DNA from 2 places in the Nocardioides sp. S5 genome. Region 2 is predicted to be linked to the other one. Evidence: riboswitches for the same ligand, from Rfam matches in the RefSeq annotation. Region 2 holds a riboswitch; the other holds the start of a gene.
The links. Region 2 has a riboswitch for thiamine pyrophosphate ahead of CFI00_RS02075 (thiamine phosphate synthase). Riboswitches for the same ligand answer to the same signal wherever they lie in the genome.
Positions count from the first base shown of each region.

Region 1: it holds a riboswitch for thiamine pyrophosphate, as region 2 does, so the genes downstream of both, CFI00_RS02795 (thiamine ABC transporter substrate-binding protein) here and CFI00_RS02075 (thiamine phosphate synthase) in region 2, are expected to answer to the same signal.

Region 1 is NZ_CP022296.1:552,676-559,859, forward strand. It holds gene CFI00_RS02775 (3'-5' exonuclease) at 1-248, opposite strand, end outside; gene CFI00_RS02780 (putative nucleotidyltransferase substrate binding domain-containing protein) at 245-2,119, opposite strand; gene CFI00_RS02785 (GNAT family N-acetyltransferase) at 2,146-2,586, opposite strand; gene CFI00_RS02790 (alpha/beta hydrolase) at 2,583-3,482, opposite strand; TPP riboswitch at 3,523-3,632, shown strand; gene CFI00_RS02795 (thiamine ABC transporter substrate-binding protein) at 3,622-4,719, shown strand; gene CFI00_RS02800 (iron ABC transporter permease) at 4,716-6,350, shown strand; gene CFI00_RS02805 (ABC transporter ATP-binding protein) at 6,371-7,184, shown strand, end outside.
Region 2 is NZ_CP022296.1:412,124-419,307, forward strand. It holds gene CFI00_RS02055 (thiamine phosphate synthase) at 1-263, opposite strand, end outside; gene CFI00_RS02060 (thiazole synthase) at 239-1,024, opposite strand; gene thiS (sulfur carrier protein ThiS) at 1,021-1,209, opposite strand; gene CFI00_RS02070 (FAD-dependent oxidoreductase) at 1,200-2,228, opposite strand; gene CFI00_RS02075 (thiamine phosphate synthase) at 2,228-2,821, opposite strand; TPP riboswitch at 2,815-2,925, opposite strand; gene CFI00_RS02080 (hypothetical protein) at 2,958-3,197, opposite strand; gene CFI00_RS02085 (phospholipase D-like domain-containing protein) at 3,230-4,687, opposite strand; gene CFI00_RS02090 (hypothetical protein) at 4,744-5,169, shown strand; gene nirB (nitrite reductase large subunit NirB) at 5,255-7,184, shown strand, end outside.

The sequences.
Region 1 (7,184 bases), 140 kb from region 2:
AGCACCTCCGCGAGGGGCCGGCCCTCCTCGAGGTCGTCGTGGGTCAGGCCGTGGATGGTGACCGCATCGCCCGGGTCGTCATGGCGTACGACGTGGCGCCGGCCGCCGGAGAGGTCGATGCGCCCGCCGTCCACCGGAACCCAGCCCACGGCCAGCACGTGGTCGCGGGCGGCGGAGAGCCCGGTGGTCTCGAGGTCCACCGCGAGCAGGGACAGCTGGTCGACCGGGATCCGGTCGTCAGGTGTCATGTCATCTCGCGGACGGGATAGCGCAGTGCGATGGCACCCTGCGCGGACCGGATGACGCCGAACGCCGCCTTCAGGTGCCGCTTCTCGAAGTCGCTGAGCACCGACGGGTCGACCCAGTTGTCGGCCGGTCTCCCCGCGCGCACCTGGGCGACTTGGTGCCGCAGCCGCAGGTGCCCGAGGAACTCCCACGCGTCGCGCAGGTCGGCCGCCAGCGTCGGGCTCACGCGACCGGCGGCGACGGCGTCCTCGAGCCGGGCGAGGGTCGACATCGCCGACGACCCGCACGCCAGCCCGTGCAGGCGGGCGATCTCGACGATGGTGTTGATGCCGCCCCGCTTCACGTCCAGGGTGTCGCGGTGCTCCCCGGACCGGTCCACGACGAGCCCGCGGAAGAAGCCGAGCGGCGTGTGGTGCGACGCCGCGGCGGCCGCGAGGTGGGCCAGGAAGATCGGCGTGGCCCGCGCGGCCCGACGCTGGTGTGCCACCAGCGCTGCGGTCAGCTCGGGGTCGCCGTACTGGTGGCGCACGTCGAAGAACACGCTGGCCTCCAGGATCGCCTCCGGGGTGGGCGTGCCGACCCAGCTCGCGACGTGGACGTGCCAGGTGCCGAGCGGCTGGCGCCACCGGGGGTTCGTGGCCATCTTGTCCCCGCGGCACCGCGGGTAGCCGATGGTCTCCAGGCCGCTCGTGACCTGCTCGGCGAGCTCGGCGAAGTACGCCGCGTGCAGGTCGGGCACGTAGTCGTCGTGCAGCACCAGTGCGTGGTCCTGGTCGGGCGCCAGGGCCTGCTCGAAGCGGGCCCGGGAGCCCAGCGTGAGCCAGGCGTACGGCACCGGTGGCGGACCGAGCCCGGCCTCGGCGAGCGCGATGACCCGTTGCTCGATCGCGTCCCCGACGGTGGTGACGACGCGGCCGGCGTCGTGGGCCGACGTGCCCTGCCGGACGAGCCCGGCGACCACGCGCTGCAGGCGGCTCGCCAGGTCCGCGATGGTGGCGACGTCCGGCGCCTTGGCGATGTCGCCGACGAGGAAGACGGGGTTGGCCTGCTGCAGCCGGAGCAGGTCGGTGGCCGTGACCATGCCGACGGGTCGGTCGTCCTCGACCACCGGCAGGTGGTGGATGTTGCGGCGCACCAGCTCGAGCAGCGCCTCCAGGGCCGGGGCGTCGGGGTGGGCGGTCGCCGGGTCCGGCGTCATCACCGCGGACACGGGACCCGCCGGGTCCACCGAGGCGGCCAGCACCCGAGTGCGCAGGTCCCGGTCCGTCATGATGCCGACGAGGGCCTCCCCGTCGGTGACCAGCACCGAGGAGATCCGCTCCGCCGACATCAGCCGGGCCGCGTCCAGGACGGAGGCGTCGGCACGGATGCTCACCGGTCCCCGGGTCACCAGGTCGCCCACCGTCCCGGACAGCACCGACCGGTCGGCTCCGCTGACGTGCTCCCGCTGCCGGGCCACGGCGTCGCGCAGCATGCCGGCGCGGTGCTCGAAGAAGGCCGCGAAGTCGGTGTGCTGCCCACGGAGCTGGTGGAACAGGTCGGCGGGGAAGGCCAGGACGAGGGTGTCCTCGATCGCCCGGACGGTCACCGGCTGCGGCGTGCCGGTCGCCAGCGCGGCACCACCGACGCAGGTCCCGGCAGCTCCCCGCTCGACCAGCTCGCCGTCGGGGTCCCGGAGCTCGACGGCCCCCGACCTCACCACCAGCAGCTCGACCGGCGTGCTGCCCCGGGCCAGCACCACGCTGCCGCGGCGGTGGTAGCCGATGCTCAACCGGGGCGGGACCGACTCGAGGACGGCGGCCGGGAGGGAGTCGAAGGGGACGTGGGCGGCGAGGAAGTCCCTGATCTCCGCGAGCTCGACGTTGAGGGGCACGCTCCCATCATGACGACCGGAGCGGTCTAGCGCTGCGCCGCTCGGCGCATCGGCACGTGCATGATCCCGTCCTCGTCGAACTCGGGCCCGGCCACCTCGAAGCCGTGGTCGGCGTAGAACCCGGCCAGCGGGGTCTGCGCGTCGAGGCGCACCTCGCGGTCGCCGCACAGTGCCATCGCCTCGTCCATCAGCATCGCGGCGAGGCCGCGACCTCGGGCCGACCGGGCGACCACGACCCGGCCGATGCGTGCCCAGCCGCCGTCGTCGAGCACCCTCAGGGTGCCGAGGACCGCGTCGTCCTCGAGCAGCACGACGTGGCGCGTCGCCGGCTCGAGGTCGCGGCCGTCGAGGTCGGGGTAGGGGCAGTCCTGCTCGACCACGAAGACCTCCTGGCGCAGCCGCCACACGGCGTACGCCGTCCGCGGGTCCAGGTCGTCGACGGTGGTCGTCAGCACGCGGACGCTCATCGCAGGAAGTCCACGACCTGGGTGAAGGCGCGGCGAGCCTCCGGGATGAACGGGAGGAGGCCGTAGACGTGGAGCAGGTCGGGCTCCTCGATCGAGGTGAGGTCCCAGCCGGCCTCGGTGGCGCGCCGCGCCAGCAGCCGGCAGCCGGGGTGCAGCAGGTCGCGGGTGCCGTAGAGCATCAGCGCCTTCGGGAGCCCCGCCAGGTCGGCGAGGGCGGGGGAGACCTCGGGGCGGGCGAGGTCGGCCTCCGAGCCGGCCCACCACAGGGCGTACGCCTCGAGCTTGCTGTGGAACAGCCACGGGTCGACGGCGTCGACGTCGCGCGTCTCGGGCGTCGACGTCGTGAGGTCGACCCACGGTGCGTGCATCACCAGGTGCGTCGCGGGCGTCAGGCCGCGCTCGCGCACCGACAGCGCCATCGCGAGCGCCAGGCCGCCGCCGGCGGAGTCGCCGGCCAGCACGATGCCGCCCTCCTCGTCCGCCCAGCGCGCGGCGTCCGACACGAGCGCGTCGTGGGAGTCGGCCCAGGTGTGCTCGGGGGCGAGGGGGTAGTCGGGCATCACGACCCGGGCGCCGATGGCGTCGGCGAGCCGGGTGGCGTAGCGCACGTGGACCGCGTCGATCGGGGCCATGAAGGCGCCGCCGTGCACGTAGTAGAGCGTCCGGTGCACGTGGCGCAGGCGCGGGGTCAGGACGTGGCACGGGAAGCCGATGTCGGCGACCTCGACCTCCCACCTCTTCGCGAAGCCGGGCGTGCCGCGCGTGGGGAGGCTCCGGTCGAGGTCGCGGTGGCAGGCCTCGACCCGGGCCCGCTCCAGCGGCTCGGAGTCGAGGTCGCCGGCCCTGCGGAGGCGCGGGATGACGGAGGCCAGCAGGGCGTGGCGGAGGCTGGGCATGGGGTGAGCGTAGGGGCACCGGCCCCGGGGCTAGGCTGGTCCCACAAGACAGGGGAGCACGCGCAGGCGTGCTGAGAGTGCGGACCAGCCGCAGACCCTACGAACCTGATCCGGTTAGCACCGGCGATAGGGAGTCACCATGCACCGAACGACCGTCCGCGCTGCCCTCGCCACGGGCCTCACCCCGTTCCTGGCCGCGCTGCTGCTCACCAGCTGCAGCCTCACCGGGGGCGAGGCCACCGACCCGTCGACGTCCGCCCCCGATGGCGGGAGCAGTCCCGCCGGTGCGGCCGGCGGGACCGTCGTCCTCGCCACGCACGAGTCCTTCAACCTGCCGAAGAAGCTCGTGCGCTCCTTCGAGGACGAGACCGGCTACACCCTCGAGGTCCGCGCCGCCGGTGACGCCGGCACGCTCGCGACCAAGCTCAGCCTCACCGCCGACAACCCGATCGCCGACGCCGCCTTCGGCATCGACAACACCTTCGCGTCGCGACCGCTCGGCGAGGGTGCCTTCGCCGAGGTCACCACGTCGGTGACCCCGCCGGAGGAGTACGCGCTCCCCGAGGGCAGCGACCGCCTCGTCGCGATCGACTCCGCGAGCGTGTGCGTCAACGTCGACACCGCCTGGTTCGCCGAGGAGGGCCTGGAGCCCCCGCAGACGCTCGCCGACCTCACCGACCCGGCGTACGCCGACCTGCTCGTCACGCCCGGCGCCTCGACCAGCAGCCCGGGCATGGCCTTCTTCCTGGCCACCGTCGCCGAGCACGGCGACGACTGGGCGTCCTACTGGACCGACCTGCTCGCCAACGGCGCCAAGGTCGTCGACGGCTGGGAGGACGCCTACTACGGCGACTTCACCGCCGGCTCGAAGAACGGCACCCGCCCGATCGTGGTGTCCTACGACTCGTCCCCGGCCTTCACGGTGGCCGACGGGGAGACCACCACGGCCGCGCTCCTCGACACGTGCTTCCGCCAGGTGGAGTACGCCGGCGTGCTGGCCGGCGCCGACAACCCCGAGGGCGCAGCCGCGCTGATCGACTGGATGCTCACCGACGAGGTGCAGAGCGCGCTCCCGGAGTCGATGTACGTCTTCCCGGTGATGCCCGGTGCGACCGTCCCCGACGACTGGGCGCAGTTCGCGCCCCAGCCGACCGACCCCTACGAGGTGTCGCCGGAGGAGATCGCGGCCAACCGTGAGCAGTGGCTGACCGAGTGGACGGACGTCATCTCGCGTTGAGGCGCATCCTCGCCTTGCTGGCGCTGGCCGCCGGGCCGGTGCTGGTGCTCGGCGTGCTGTTCGTCCTGCCGGTGAGCGGCATGCTCGCGGAGGGCTTCGTCGTCGACGGCAGGCTGGCCCCGGGCGCGGTGCTCGAGGTGCTCGCCCGCCCGAGGGTCCACCGCGTCGCGTGGTTCACCGTGTGGAGCTCGGGCACGGCGACGCTGCTGGCGGTCGTCCTCGGGCTGCCCGCGGCGTACGCCCTGCACCGGCTCGCGCTGCCCGGACGGGCGGCGGTGCGCGCGGCGCTGCTGGTGCCCTTCGTGCTGCCGACCGTGGTGGTGGGCGTCGCGTTCCGCCAGCTGCTCGGGGAAGGCGGCCCGCTCGGGTTCCTCGGCCTCGACGGGACTCCGTTCGCGATCGTGTGCGGCCTGGTCTTCTTCAACGTCGCCGTCGTGGTGCGCACGGTCGGCGTCGCGTGGGAGTCGCTCGACCCCCGCCCGGGTCAGGCCGCCGCCGCCCTCGGCGCCTCGCCGTGGCAGGTGCTGCGCACCGTCACGCTGCCGGCGCTGCGCCCGGCGATCGTCGGCGCCGCGAGCATCGTCTTCCTCTTCTGCGCCACCGCCTTCGGCATCGTGCTCACCCTCGGCGGGGTCCGCCACGCGACGGTGGAGACCGAGATCTACCTCCTGACCACCACGGTCTTCGACCTGCGAGCGGCCGCCGCGCTGTCGGTGCTGCAGATCGTGGTGGTGGTACTCCTGCTCGCGATGGCGGCCCGGCTGCGCGCGACACCCGATCCGACGGCCCAGCGTGCCGTGACCCCGGTGCGCGCCGTACGCCGCAGTGACGCACCCGTCGTCGTCGCCACGCTGCTGGTGCTCGGCGCGATGCTCCTGCCGATCCTCACCCTGGTGGCCGGCTCGCTCAGCGTCGGCGACGGCTGGGGGCTGGACAACTACCGCGCCCTCACGACGGCCGGCGACAACCAGGCCCTGCTGGTTCCGGCGACGTCGGCGCTCGCCACCAGCCTCCGCACCGCCGTCGACGCGACGTGGATGGCGTTGCTCGTGGGCGTGCTGGTCTCGGTCATCGTCACGCGCCGCTCGCACTCGGTCGCCGAGCGTCGCGTGCGGTCGAGCCTCGACGGCTTCTTCATGCTGCCGCTGGGGGTGAGCGCAGTGACGCTCGGCTTCGGCTTCCTCATCACCCTCGACCAGCCGCCGCTGGACCTGCGCGACTCGCCGCTCCTGGTGCCGATGGCCCAGGCGCTCGTGGCGCTGCCCCTCGTCGTCCGCACCCTCACGCCCGTCCTCGGCGGCATCGACGACCGCCAGCGCCAGGCGGCTGCCTCCCTCGGTGCGTCGGCCTGGCGCACCCTGCTCACCGTCGACCTGCCGGTGGTGTGGAAGCCGATGCTCGCCGCGAGCGGCTTCGCCTTCGCCGCCTCGCTCGGCGAGTTCGGTGCGACGTCCTTCCTCGCCCGCGACGAGAGCCCGACGCTGCCGGTCGTGATCTTCCGGCTGATCGGCCACCCCGGGGAGATGAACTACGGCATGGCGCTCGCCGCCTCCGTCGTGCTCGCCGTCGCCACGGCCGTGGTGATGCTGGCCGTCGAACGGCTCCGGGTGCCGGGTGTGGGAGCGTTCTGATGGTGTTGAGGCTCCGGGACGTGACCGTCCGCTACGGCGATGCCGTCGCGGTCGACGACGTCTCGCTCGACCTCGCACCCGGCCAGGTGCTGGCCGTGCTCGGGCCGTCCGGCTGCGGCAAGTCGACCCTGCTGCGCGCGGTGGCCGGCCTCGAGCCGCTGTCGTCCGGCTCGATCTCCTTCGACGGCACCGACCTCGCCGGCACGCCGACCCACCGGCGCGGCTTCGCGCTGATGTTCCAGGACGGGCAGCTCTTCGCCCACCTCACGGTCGCCCGCAACGTCGCCTACGCGCTGCGGCTGCGGCGGACGCCGTCGGCCCGGGTCGCGGTGCGGGTGGACGAGCTGCTCGCGCTGGTGGGGCTCTCCGGATTCGGTGACCGGCTGCCCGGCACCCTCTCCGGCGGGGAGCGGCAGCGGGTCGCGCTGGCGCGGGCGCTGGCGGTCGAGCCGCGCCTGATCCTGCTCGACGAGCCGCTGTCGGCCCTCGACGCGACCCTGCGCGAGCGGCTCGCCGGGGACCTGCGCGAGATCCTCCACGCCGCCGGCACCACCGCGCTCCTCGTCACCCACGACCACGACGAGGCCTTCGCCCTGGCCGACCGGCTCGCGGTGATGCGTGGGGGCCGGGTCGTGCAGTCCGGCGACATCGACGAGGTGTGGCGCGAGCCGGTGGACGAGGACACCGCGCTCTTCCTCGGCTACGCCCGCGTGCTGCGCGACGACGCCGCCCGCCTCGTGCTGGAGGCCGCCGGTCTCGCGCCGGCGCCCGCGGTCGCCGTACGCCGCTCCGCGCTCGTCGTCGACGACGCCGGCCCGGTCCGCGCGCGCGTCG
Region 2 (7,184 bases):
CGACCCTCGCCCGGAGGTCGCTGGTGGGCGGCCAGGTGCAGGCCGTGGGCGGCCGGGTCGGGGAGCCGTGAGGACAGCACCGTGAGCCCGTCGACGGCGGCCAGCCGGGCGACGAGCGCGTGCCGGCGCGAGGCGTCGAGGTCGTGCTCGCGCACGACGACCGCCTCCAGCCCGGCGTCGGCGCACTCCAGGACGGTGCGCACGAGGCCGCGACCGAGGCGGAGCTGGGAGCGGTCGGTCAGCAGGACGAGCCGGGGGACCACGTCACCCTCCCCTCGGTCGGGCTGGAGGCCCGCGCCGTGTCGCGGCGCGGGATGCGGCCGGCGTCCCGGGCAGCGGCGCCGGCCGCCACGGCCAGCCGCAGGGCGTGGGCCATCCGCTCGGGGTCCGCGGAGCGGGTGACCGCGGTCGCGGCCAGCACCGCGTCACACCCGAGCTCCAGCGCGAGCGCCGCGTCGGAGGCGGTGCCGACGCCCGCGTCGAGCACCACGGGCACGTCGACCGCGGCGACCACCGCCTCGATCGCGTAGGGGTTGAGGACGCCCAGGCCCGAGCCGATCGGCGACCCCAGCGGCATCACCGCGGCGCACCCGGCATCGGCGAGGCGGCGTGCCACGACGGGGTCGTCGGTGGTGTAGGGGAGCACCGTGAAGCCGCGGCTCACGAGCTCCTCGGCCGCCTCCACGAGATCCACGACGTCGGGCATCAGGGTGGTCTCGTCGCCCACGACCTCCAGCTTGACCCAGGTGGTGCCGAGCGCCTCGCGGGCCAGCTCGGCGGTGAGCACGGCCTCGCGCGCCGACAGGCAGCCGGCCGTGTTGGGCAGGACCGGCACGCCGTGCTCCCGCAGGACCGACAGGATGCCACCGGCGGCGGTGCTCGACGTACGCCGCACGCTGACGGTCACCAGCCCGGGACGGGCGGCGGCCAGCACCGGGCCGAGCAGGTCGGGGCGCGGCAGCCCGCCCGTGCCCAGGAACAGGCGCGAGGCCAGGCGGGTGCCCGCGATGACGAGGTCGCTCATCCGCCTGCCACCGCCGTCACCACGTCGACCACGTCGCCGTCGGCCAGCACGACGCGGCCGTGGTCTGCGCGGGGCACGACCTCGAGGTTGACCGCTGCTGCGTGCCCGACGGGCAGGGGTCCGACGAGGTCGGCGAGCGTCGTGACGTCCACGTCGAGCGGGACGCCGTTGAGGGTCAGGTGCACGGTGGTCCTCCTGGGGCGGTGGGGGTGGCGAGGAGTCGTCGGGGGTCGACGGCCGGGTCGGGCGCGGCACCCTCGAGGGCGTCGGCGAGGAACCGCGCGGTCAGCGGCGCGAGGAGCACGCCGTGGCGGAAGTGACCCGCTGCGAGCCACGTCCGCGGGTCGTGGGTCGGGCCGATGAGGGGCAGGTGGTCGCGCGTCGCCGGTCGGTCCCGGGCGGCGCACGCGAGGACCTCGGCCCGGTCGAGCGCGGGCAGCAGGACGCGTGCTGCGCGCAGCAGCCGCAGCACCCCGCCGGCGGTCGGGACCGGTGGCTCGTCGTGCTCCTCCACCGTGGCGCCCACGACGACCTCGCCCCCCTCGTGCGGCACGACGTAGACGTGCTCGCCGGCCACCCATCCGCGCACGACGTGGCGCGGCGGGTCCGAGGTGTGCAGCCGGACCACCTCGCCCCGCACACCGCGCAGCAAGTGGGTCCACGGCTCGGGGAGCCGGGCGCCCGTGGCGAGGACGACCGCGTCGGCGGTGGCCCGGGGCTCGCGGGCGTGCACGCGACCCGCGAGCCGCCGCAGCAGGGCCGCGACGACGGCGCGCGGGTCCACGGCGCGGTCCTCGACACGCGCACCTGCGGACACCCGGCCCAGGCCCGGCTCGAGCCGGCGCACCTGGGCAGGGGCGAGGAGGTCGGTCACGACACCGAGCCCGGCCAGCAGCTCGACCTGGCGCCGGACGTCGTGCCGGTCGTCGGCATCGTGCCCGACCAGGAGGGTGCCGTGGTCGTGCAGCGGCACGCCGAGGCGAGCGGCGTACGACGGCCACAGCCGTGCGCTCTCGACGCCGAGCCGGTGGACGTCCTGCTCCCCGTGCCAGGCCTCCCCGGCCGGCGACAGCATCCCGGCGGCGACGGCCGACGCGCCGCTGCCGACCGCGCGGTCGACCACGACGACGTCGTGCCCACGCGCGAGCAGCTCGTCGGCGCACGCCAGTCCGACGACGCCGCCCCCGAGGACGTGCACCCGCATCAGCCGAGCTCCCGGACCAGCTCCTTCGCTGCTGCCAGAGGGTCGGGGTCCCGCCAGATCGCGCCCAGCACGGCCACGCCGTGGGCGCCGGCGGCCAGCGCCGGGCGTACGCGGCCGGGGCCGATGCCGCCGATCGCCACCAGCGGCAGCACGCCGCACGCGTCGGTGATCGCGGACGTGCCGAGCGCGGGCGGCAGGCCGGTCTTGCTCGCGGTGTCGTGGACCGGGCCGAAGCCGGCGTACGACGCCCCGTCCGCGGCCGCCCGCTCGACCGCCTCCCGGTCGCGACAGGTCGCGCCGATCAGGAGGTGGGGAGCGATGGCCGCGGCCAGCTCGACGGGGAGGTCGTGCTCGCCGAGGTGGACCCCGTCCGCGCCCGTGGCGAGGGCGACGTCGAGCTGGTCGTCGACGACGACGGTCGCGCCCAGCGGCCGGACCGCAGCGACGACGACACGGGTGAGCTCGACGAGCTCGCGGGTGGTGGCGGTCTTGTCGCGGACCTGGAACCCGTCGATCCCGGCCAGCGCCAGGTCTGCCAGGAGGGACAGGTCGTCGGTCGAGGAGACCAGGCTGAAGATGCGTGGCAGTGACACCGGAACTCACTTCCTTCGCCGGCATGACCCGGATCAGGTGCGACGGTCGGAGCGGTGTACAGCTCCCTCTCAGCCCGCTACCGCGGACTCCCGTGTGGACGGCGTGGACGTTAGCAGACCCGCGCAGGCGGGCCCGCTAGCGCGGCGGCACCTCGCCGTTGGCGACCGCCTCGATCCAGTCGACGACCTCGTCGGGGAGGTAGGCCCCCTGCGGGGTGTCGTGCCCCGCTCCCCACGCGTCGGTCGACACGACGCCGCCCGCGCGGTTGATCTCCGCCATCACGGTGGGCGTGACCTCGTCGCCGTTGTGGGCGACGAGCCAGTCCCGGGTCTCCTGCGACAGCCGGGGCCACCAGGCTTCGATCGATGTGGGCATGCCGTCAAGGTAGCCCCGAAGGCCGTGGGGTCCTAGAACTCGGTGGTGCCGCGCAGCCGCCGCGGCCGGCCGTCCGGGTCGTAGAGCAGACGGTAGGCGGGGCCGGCCCACCGCGTCGTACGCCGGGGGAGCGAGGGCGGCTCGTGGACGCCGATGCGGCTGCCGGCGGCTCCGACGCGCTCGCGCCACAGGTCGAGCGCGCCGTCCAGGTCGGCGAGTCGCGGGTCGTCCTCGGGCAGCCCGAGGTGCTCGGCCCACAACGACGTACGCAGGGTGCGTGGGAGCTCGCCCTCGGGGTCGACGACCGCGCAGGTCAGCTCGGAGTCGTGGGTCCACGAGCGCAGGTTGAGGTTGTCCGAGCCGATGGTCATCCACTCGTCGTCGACGAGGCAGACCTTGGCGTGGACGTAGACGGGCGTGCCGGCGGCGTTCTCCAGGTCGAACATCGCGAAGCGCTCGCCGCCCGCGGCGCGCAGACTCTCCCACGCGAGCCGCTGGCCGTGGTGGATGGGTGGGCCGCCGATGCGGCCGTCGGACTCGGGGAAGCGCGGCACGACCGCGATGACCTCGAGGCCGGGCTCGCGGCGCAGCGCGTCGGCGAGGGTGGTGGCCACGACGTCGGACCAGAAGTACTGGTCCTCGATGTAGACCAGGCGTCGCGCCCGGCTGAAGGCGCGCGAGTAGCCGCGCGCGATCGAGCGCTCACCGTCGGGGGCGAACGGGTAGTGCGGGCGCTTGAAGGGGTAGGTCCGCAGGATCTGCACCTGGTGGCGCCCGGCGGCGGGCGGCGGGTCCCAGCTCTCCGGCAGCTGCTGGGGGTGCCGCGGCATTCGCGCGATCCGCTGGGCGACGGCGCGGTAGGGGTTGCGGTGGTCGAGCGGCGTCGGGTCGTCCCACCGCTCGGCGAAGGTGTCGACCACGTGCGCGACCGCCGGGCCGCGGATCTCCGCCATCGCGTCGTGCCAGGGCGGCGAGTCGCCGTAGCGGTCGTCCAGCGGCGCGACCTGCGGGTCGCCGGCGTGCGCGGCGTCGTCGCGGCGGCTGTAGCAGAGGTCGATCCCGCCGACGAAGGCCACGTCGTCCTGCGGCCGGTCCCGGTGGCGTACGACGAGCAGCTTCTGGTGGTGCGAGCCGCCGTAGCGCACCCGCTCGTCGAGCAGCGCCTCGCCGCCGCACTCGTTGATGATCCGCCCGAGGTGCCCGTTCTCCTCGCCGTTGAGCTGCCCGGGGTGCGAGCGCCACATGAGCGCGCGGACCTCGACGTCGCGCGCGGCGGCCGCGCGCAGCAGCTGGGCCACGGTCGGCCCGTCGTCGGTCAGCCGCTCGTCGGCGTCGCCGCGCCAGTCGGTGAAGTAGACCCGGTCGCCGGCCTCCGTCGCGCCGACGACCTCGACCAGGCGGGCGAAGTAGGTCGCGCCGTGGACCCGCGGCACGACGAGGTTGCCCGAGGTCCAGGGACGCTCGCTCTCGGGCAGGAACCACTCGCTCACCCCTTCAGGTTGGCACCTGTCGGGGTCGGAGTCGACGCCTGTGCCACCCTCAGGGAGTGGCTGCAGATCGTGCCCTCACCGCCGACACTCTCGGCGCCTGGCTGTTCAAGGCGACCGGCTCAGATCCCTCGACGCAGGCGCACCTGCGCACCGGTTTTGCCGACGTGCGGGCACGGTGCGTGCGGCCGACCTACCGCACCGACCTGGTGGAGGCGGGGCAGCGGGTGCTGCTGTGGGTGAGCGGCACCGGGGCCGGCATCCACGCCTACGGGCGCACGACCGGCCCGGCGCGCGCCGGCGAGGTCCCGCTGGTGCTCACGCCCCTCGATCCGCCACTGCTGCGCTCCGAGCTGGTCGGGCACGCCGACCTCGCGGGCCTCGAGGTGATCCGGATGCCGGCCGGCAGCAACCCGTCCTACGTCACCCCCGCCGAGCTCGAGGTGCTCGTCGGCATGCGGGAGGAGCTCGGCCGGGCCGGGTGAGGCGCGTGAGCCCGTGCCACCCAGTTTTCACGCCCGAAACATTCGCGGAGCCCGCTGACAACATCGGCTTCCTACCGTCCTCGGCATGACCAAGCGCCAGAGGATCGTCGTCGTCGGGCACGGCATGGTGGGCCACCGCTTCGCCCAGGCCGCCGTCGAGCGCGGCCTGACCGAGACCCACGACGTCGTCGTCTTCGGCGAGGAGCCGCGGGCGGCCTACGACCGCGTCGGCCTCACGAGCTGGTTCGGCCACCCCGACGGCGCGGAGGGGCTCTCGCTCCTGCCCGGTGGGGTGTACGACGACCCGCGGGTGCGGCTCGTGCTCGACAGCGTCGTGACCGAGATCGACCGGGCGGCGCGGACCGTCACCGTCGTGTCACCGCCGTCGGCGGGGTCTCGTGACGGGCGCCAGGGCGCCCTCCTCGACCAGCGGGGGGAGCCCGGAGCGGTCACGGTCCACGACTACGACGTGCTCGTCCTCGCGACCGGCGCGGCGCCGTTCGTCCCGCCGGTGGAGGGTCGCGGCAAGGACGGCTGCTTCGTCTACCGCACGATCGAGGACCTCGAGGCGATCAAGGCCGCCAGCGAGACCGCGACCAGCGGAGTCGTCATCGGCGGCGGGCTGCTCGGGCTCGAGGCGGCCAACGCGCTCGTCCAGCTCGGCCTCGACACCCACGTCGTCGAGATGGCCCCGAGGCTGATGCCCGTCCAGCTCGACGACGCCGCAGGCGTGACGCTCGTGCGCCACGTCGAGAAGCTCGGCGTGAAGGTCCACACCGCCGTCCTCACCGAGGAGATCGAGGGCGACTCCAGCGTGACGGGCCTGCGGATGAGGCAGGCCGGGACCGAGGAGGGCGCCCCGACGGAGGTCGTCGAGGCGCAGGTCGTCGTGTTCTCCGCCGGCATCCGCCCGCGCGACGCCCTGGCCCGGGAGTGCGACCTCGAGACGGCCGCGCGCGGCGGCGTGCTGGTCGACGAGCAGTGCCGCACCGCCGACCCGCACGTCTTCGCGATCGGCGAGTGCGCGGCTCCGGGCGGCACGATGTACGGCCTGGTCGCGCCGGGCTACGCGATGGCCGAGGTCGTGGTCGACGCGCTCCTCGACGGCCCCGGCACCTTCACCGGCGCGGACATGTCCACCAAGCTCAAGCTCCTCGGCGTCGACGTGGCCAGCTTCGGCGACGCCTTCGCGACCACCGACGGCGCGCTCGAGCTGACGTACGCCGACGCGGTGAGCGGGGTCTACAAGAAGCTGGTGGTGGCAGAGTCCGAAGCCGGGGACGGCTCGTTCAGACTGCTCGGCGGCATCCTGGTCGGCGACGCGTCGGCGTACGGCACCCTGCGGCCGATGGTCAGCAGCGGGCTCGCGCTGCCCGACAACCCCGAGCAGCTGATCCTGCCCGCGAGCAGCGGCGTCCAGCTCGGCATGCCCGACGAGGCGCAGGTCTGCTCGTGCAACGACGTCACGAAGGCCGACATCCTCCACGCGGTGGCCGAGCAGGGCTGCGAGAGCGTCGCCGACGTCAAGCAGTGCACCCGTGCCGGCACCACCTGCGGCTCGTGCGTGCCGACGGTGAAGAACCTGGTCGAGGAGCACTTCGCGAGTGTCGGGAAGGTCGTCGACAAGGGCCTGTGCGAGCACTTCCGGCTCACCCGGCAGGAGCTCTTCGACGTCGTCGCGGTGCACGGCTACCGCCGCTTCGACGACATCGTCGAGGCCCACGGCACGGGCCGCGGCTGCGACGTCTGCAAGCCCGCGATCGCCAGCATCCTGGCCAGCCAGACCAGCACCCACATCCTCGAGCCGGTGACCGCCGAGCTGCAGGACACCAACGACAAGTACCTCGGCAACATCCAGCGCAACGGCACCTACAGCGTCGTCCCGCGCATCCCCGGCGGCGAGATCACGCCGGAGAAGCTGATCGTCATCGGGGAGGTGGCGCGCGACTACGGGCTCTACACCAAGATCACCGGCGGCCAGCGGATCGACCTCTTCGGTGCCCGGATGGAGCAGC